Caldalkalibacillus thermarum: one gene and its partner. Each later gene encodes a partner of the first gene's protein in a complex. Links are inferred from orthologs where the notes say so. Each region holds a gene or a part of one and is shown on either strand. Other genes may lie near its edges.

Region 1 (3,260 bases):
ATGACAACAAGGCCTTCAATGCCATACTGGCGCAGTACCTGTACAGCCTTCTCTTGTCCTGCTTCCGTTTTAAATTCTTCGCTGCGGGCCGTCCCTAAAATGGTTCCGCCGCGATGAATAATATCTCCTACAGAGCCAAGGTCCAATTTTTTGATACTGGCGTTCATTAAGCCATGATAACCTTGATAGATACCGTAAACCTCCACATTGTGATAAATGGCCTTACGGACTACAGCACGCACCGCTGCATTCATACCCGGGGAGTCTCCTCCGCTTGTGAGTACACCAATTCTTTTCATCTTACTCAACCCTTTCTATTTCTCCTAATTTTATATAAAAAGTGCTTCTGCACCAAACAGAAGCACACGAACTCTAGCTATTGGAATCGGTTACAAAACCGTATTCCCCGATGGCTTTGTACTTGTGGTAACGCTGTTCCACCAGAGCAGCTCCATCCAATCCCTGTAACTCTTCGAGTCCTTTAAGCAGAAACGCTTTGATTTGCTTGGCTTGCTCTTGCATATTGCGATGGGCGCCTCCTCGCGGTTCAGGAATGATATCGTCTATAATCTTGAGATCATACAAATCCTGAGCGGTGATTTTCATTGTTTCTGCCGCCCGCTGGGCAAGTCCGGCATCCTTCCACAACAGGGCTGCCGCTCCTTCGGGAGAAATGACAGAGTAGATGGCATTCTCCAGCATGTAAATACGGTTACCTACGCCAAGAGCCAGGGCACCGCCGCTTCCCCCTTCTCCTGTCACAACACAGATGATAGGGACTTCAAAGCGGGCCATTTCCCGTAGATTGCGGGCGATCGCTTCGCTTTGTCCCCGCTCTTCAGCCGCTTTGCCTGGATAGGCCCCGGGCGTATCAATAAAACAGATAATGGGACGGGAAAATTTATGGGCCTGCTGCATGGCCCTGAGCGCTTTGCGGTAGCCTTCGGGATGGGGCATGCCAAAATTACGGGCGATATTGTCTTTCGTATCCTTTCCCTTCTGATGGCCAACAATGGTCACAGGCTGGCCGTCCAGCTTGGCGATGCCCGCCACTATGGCCGGGTCATCTCCATACAGACGGTCGCCATGAATTTCCACAAAGGTTTCAAAGATCAAGCTTATGTAATCTAAGGTAGTGGGCCGGTCAGGGTGACGGGCAATTTGAACCCGCTGCCAAGGCGTTAAGTTGCTGTATATCTCTTCTTCCAAGCGCCGTGCTTTTTCTTCCAGGCGATTGATCTCCTCTGAAAAATCAATTCCCTTTTCTTTGGTAAATTGCTTCAACTCATCTATTTTTTTGCGCAACTCAATAAGAGGGCGCTCAAAGGGCAAAACTGCCATTATTTCCCCCTCCGTTCGGCATGGACATGGGCATGAATGTCAAGGATATCGGCCAGACGGTCTCTCATCTCCTGGCGGTGAACAACCATGTCCAGTTGTCCATGGGAGAGCAAAAATTCAGCCGTCTGAAAGTCATCTGGTAATTCTTGACGGATCGTCTGCTCAATAATCCGCCGGCCGGCAAAACCAATCAGGGCTTTGGGCTCAGCAATGTTGTAATCGCCCAGGGAAGCAAAGCTTGCCGACACCCCGCCGGTCGTTGGATTGGTCAAAACAGAGATAAACAGAATGCCTGCTTTATCCAACTGGGCTAAAGCAGCGCTGGTTTTGGCCATCTGCATCAGGCTGAGCACCCCTTCTTGCATGCGTGCTCCGCCAGAAGCAGAAAACAAGACAAAGGGGTAGCGTTTCTGGATTGCCCGTTCAATAGCCCGGGTAATTTTTTCTCCTACGACGGAGCCCATGCTGGCCATGCGGAAACGGGCATCCATCACACCTATGACCACAGGGTACCCCTTGATGGTTCCCTCACCCGTAATCACAGCCTCATGAAGCCCTGTTTTTTCCATATCCTGCTTCAATTTCTGCGGATAATCGGGAAAGCCAAGGGGATCCTTGGAGACCATATCGCTATCATATTCAAAAAACCGGCCTTCATCAAGGGTCATCTCAATCCGCTCGCGGGCAGTCACGGGAAAATGATAGCCGCATGCTGCGCACACCATGAGCTGTTTCTTTAGTTCTTTGGTGTAGGTAATCGTTCCACACTGCTTGCACTTGGTCATTAACCCTTCCGGAATCTCTTTTTTTGCTTGCTCAGACAGGATGGTGGCATACCTGCGACGTTTGGAAAACAGATCCTTTAACACATGAACACCTCACATGTTAAGCATGTTTAGGATTGTAAGATGTAAGCCAGTGCTTCACGCACATCATCAAGTTCACTTTCAGGTACAAGGACTTCATACTGTTTGCCATGCTGGATTGATCTCACTTTCACCAGAAAACCTTCTTCGGTCAGACGATCTTGAATTTTTTCAGCTATTTTGGCACTGGGTGCAATATAAATGACCGTCCACATTGCCGATTTGTCCTCCTTGTTTTATCAACACACAGTTGGTTAGCCCTCGATCATGGCCAGTGCCCTGGTTTTCTGGGCCACTTTTTCAGGATCAACCCGGCGTCTGGCCACCCCTGTTTCCATTGCCGCTTTGGCCACAGCCGCAGCCACAGCGGGAGCCACCCGGGGGTCAAACGGAGCCGGAATCACATAGTCGGCCGATAATTCATCATCACTAATCAAGTTTGCAATAGCATATACCGCTGCTTCCTTCATCTCCTCGTTAATATGCGTAGCGTAGACATCCAGGGCACCCCGGAAAATGCCGGGGAAAGCCAGAACGTTATTCACTTGATTGGGGAAGTCGGAACGGCCGGTGCCCATTACTTTGGCCCCCGCTTCAAAAGCTTCATCCGGCATAATTTCAGGCACCGGATTGGCCATGGCAAAAATAACTGGGTCCTCATTCATCGATTTAATCATCTCTTTCGTGAGAGCTCCGGCCACAGAAACCCCGATAAACACATCTGCTTCGCGGATGGCATCGCTTAATGCGCCCTTTATAAAGTGGCGGTTGGTTATTCTGGCCACTTCCTCTTTAATGGAATTCATCCCATAGGGACGTCCCTCGTAAATAGCCCCTTTAGAGTCACATAAAATCATATCCCGCACGCCCATGCGATACAACAGCTTGATAATGGCAATGCCAGCTGCACCGGCACCATTGATGACAACCTTGACACGGGACAGTTCTTTACCAACCACTTTTAAGGCGTTGACCAGTCCGGCCAGGGTCACAATCGCTGTGCCATGCTGGTCATCATGGAAAATAGGAATATTCGTTTCCCGTTTGAGGCGT
Region 2 (3,212 bases), on another replicon or contig:
CTTCAATGACAAATTCATCCAGGGCACGTCTCATGCGGGCAATCGCTTCGTCTCTTGTTTTGCCCCATACAATCAGTTTGGCAATCATGGAATCATAGTGGGGAGGGATAAAGTAACCCGGGTAAGCAGCGCTGTCTACCCTCACCCCCAGTCCGCCTGGTGGGAGATACATCTCTATTTTTCCAGGGGAGGGCATAAAGTTCCGGTCCGGATTTTCAGCATTAATGCGGCATTCAATCGCCCAACCGTTAAAGGTGACATCCTCCTGGGTAAATGATAAAGGTTCACCGGCAGCCACCATCATTTGTTCCTTGATCAGGTCGATGCCGGTAATCAGTTCAGTCACAGGGTGTTCCACTTGAATTCGGGTGTTCATCTCCATAAAATAATAATTTCCATCTTTATCGTAAATAAATTCGATCGTGCCAGCACCGGTGTAATTGACCGCTTTGGCTGCCTTCACTGCCGCTTCTCCCATTTCCTGCCGCTTTTCAGGTGTTAAAGCCGGAGAGGGGGCTTCTTCGATTAATTTTTGTAACCGCCGTTGAATGGTGCAGTCGCGTTCCCCCAAATGCACAACATGGCCATATTTATCTGCCATGACCTGAATTTCCACATGCCTGAAATCTTCAATGTACTTCTCAATATACAAGCCGGGATTACCAAAAGCGGTTGCCGCTTCCTGTTGTGTAATCCGGATGCCTTTGACCAGCTCGTCCCGGTTGCGGGCCACTCTGATCCCTTTGCCTCCCCCGCCTGCCGTGGCTTTGATTATCACAGGATAGCCAATTTCTTCTGCAACCTCAATGCCTTGTTCAACATCTTCAATCAAGCCCCGGGATCCGGGAACGATGGGAACTCCAGCTGCAGCCATGGTGCGGCGTGCCACATCTTTGGCGCCCATTTTTTGAATAGCATCGGGACGGGGGCCAATAAACGTTATGTTACACTCCGCACATAATTCAGCAAAATCAGCGTTTTCGGCTAAAAAACCGTATCCAGGATGAATGGCATCCACTCCTGTCAGCGTGGCCACACTCATCAAATTGGTGAAATTAAGATAGCTGTCTTTGGACGGGGTAGGCCCGATACAGTAAGCTTCATCAGCCAGCTTGACATGCAAACTGTCCCGGTCTGCTTCAGAAAAAACGGCAACAGTACTAATCCCAAGCTCCCGACATGCTCGAATAATCCGTACGGCTATTTCGCCACGGTTGGCAATTAAGACTTTCTTAAACATGGCCTCTTCTCCTTTGATTCGGATTACTCGGGTTTGACCAGGAATAAGGGTTGTCCATATTCAACCAATTGTCCATTCTCAGCGAGAACCTCTACAATTTCTCCCCTTACTTCAGCCTCAATTTCATTCATTAACTTCATCGCTTCCACAATACAAACTACAGTGTTTTCTGTTACTTTATCTCCTTCTTTAACGTAGGGTTCAGCATCGGGCGCTGGAGCGCGGTAGAAGGTTCCGACCATGGGTGATACGATTTTATGTAAGCCACTGGTATCCTTTTCCTCTTCTTGTGCCTTTTTAGGCTGAGCATGCTCTTCCCGCGCCGGTTGAGGGCTGACATCTGGCTTCTCCTTCACCTCTACAGGATCAGCGGGTCTTTGAGCTTCTGGAGGTGCGGGCGTGACATTTTGGGCGGGTTGAACCTCTTGTTGCTCATCTTTTTTGATCGATATTTTTAAGCCTTCAAACTCGTATTCAAACTCTGTGATTTTAGATTGATCAACGAGTTTGATTAGCTCACGGATCTCGTGCATTTTTAACATCATCATCACTCCTTTATCCCTTGTCAAGTAATTTTGGCTCATCTCATTATATCATATCCATACCAAAAATAAATGACCTTGCCTTAAGAGCAGGTCTTAGGCACAAGGTCACATTTTGTCCAAAGCCTGTTTATCTGTAATCAACGGTTACCATATGGCCTGGAACATCCAGATGCTTGCGAACCAGATGGATGATTTTCAGCACTTCTTTTTTGTCAAGTTCTTCATCACTGCGCACGATGACATTAATGCCTTCGTTTTTAGTATAGATCACCAGCGCGTCTTCATAACCTTCCTGTTTAATCAGATTCTCCAATGTGTATTCGGTTTCTTCCTGATCCCATATAGCTTCAATTTTGGCTTGAGCTTCCGCTACCGTCTGAGCGGTCGCCTCCGAAGCGTTCATCATGTTTTGATATTCTTCAAACTTGTCTGCCCGCTGCCGCTCACGCTCGATGCGGTAAGCGATGAAGAAGTCGAGCGGGTTCCCAGCTTCCTCAAGGGTGAAGTCACCATTCATATCACTAATGGTGTCAACCCAGTCAATCTCGTCTAAACTCACTTCTTCCCCTTCGGCTTCTTTGTCCAGCTCATCCAGCGTCACATAGTCGTATTCTGGAGATCCATTGAACAAGTAATAGGCCGACAAGACCACCATTAAGGTTAACATGGTTAAAAGCCAGATGGTTTGTTTTCTGAGCACCATCATAGTCCCTCCTTAATCATTTTTGGGTAAGACAGAGACTTTATTGGCAGGAACATCCAACACGCGCTGAACGGCTTCGGTAATCCAGGCTTTCACTTGCATGTTTTCTGCTCCCGAAGCGACCACTAAAACACCGCGGACCCGGGGTTTTTTGGTTTTAACGACAATCGGTTCCTCATTGTTCCCCTGGCGGATGATGACGACTTGTTCCTCCTTCAGTGTATCTTCAATCTGGCGATTCCCCCCTTCCCGGTCTTGTTCTGTCGTATTTGACTCCTGGGTTTTTATATTTTTCTCGACCACCGTCTCGGCGGTGGAGTCCAGGTTAACCATAACCGAGACATCACGGACACCTTGAATTTTGCTTAAAATGTCTTTTAACTGGCTCTCTAATGCTTCTTCATAATCTTTGATCGTCACCGGTTCTTTTGGCGATGAGCCTAGCGTTTCTGTAACCTCTTCTTGCTGAAGCGAGACCGTGTGGACTGGGACGTTATTCTGGGAAGAGAAATAATTGGGCACGATCATGGCTGTTAGTCCCAATGCAGCCAATATCAAAATCCAATGGGTCAGTTGCCATTCGCCCTTTTTATGTCCCTCTTCCCCGCGTTGGCTTGTTTGGCTTGTCATGCTTGGGTGTTCCGACTGTCCCTCTAACACTTTCCTCGTCAGCTTGCGCCACCACTTTGCCATTGGGATCACCTCCCGAGCCACGATAAGTCAA

The links.
Region 2: the proteins of accD (region 1) and accB are in contact, whole or in part, in a solved structure (PDB 8UXZ), measured with the Escherichia coli proteins. The link is inferred for Caldalkalibacillus thermarum from one-to-one orthologs.

The regions. Positions count from the first base shown.
Region 1 is NZ_BMKZ01000001.1:32,909-36,168, reverse strand. Bases 276-3,208 are described here. They hold accD (acetyl-CoA carboxylase, carboxyltransferase subunit beta), read right to left. Parts: upstream 2,211-3,208; coding sequence 1,341-2,210; downstream 276-1,340. Other genes in these bases: ystJ (NADP-dependent malic enzyme), read right to left, coding at 2,462-3,208; IEW48_RS00215 (glutamate decarboxylase), read right to left, coding at 2,237-2,422; accA (acetyl-CoA carboxylase carboxyl transferase subunit alpha), read right to left, coding at 373-1,344; pfkA (6-phosphofructokinase), read right to left, coding at 276-299. Also shown: more of pfkA, read right to left, coding at 1-275; more of ystJ, read right to left, coding at 3,209-3,260.
Region 2 is NZ_BMKZ01000009.1:24,586-27,797, reverse strand. What follows is about bases 24-2,908. They hold accB (acetyl-CoA carboxylase biotin carboxyl carrier protein), read right to left. Parts: upstream 1,783-2,908; coding sequence 1,264-1,782; downstream 24-1,263. Other genes in these bases: spoIIIAG (stage III sporulation protein AG), read right to left, coding at 2,501-2,908; IEW48_RS05090 (SpoIIIAH-like family protein), read right to left, coding at 1,913-2,488; accC (acetyl-CoA carboxylase biotin carboxylase subunit), read right to left, coding at 24-1,240. Outside these bases: more of accC, read right to left, coding at 1-23; more of spoIIIAG, read right to left, coding at 2,909-3,181; spoIIIAF (stage III sporulation protein AF), read right to left, coding at 3,187-3,212. UniProt on the Escherichia coli protein: This protein is a component of the acetyl coenzyme A carboxylase complex; first, biotin carboxylase catalyzes the carboxylation of the carrier protein and then the transcarboxylase transfers the carboxyl group to form malonyl-CoA.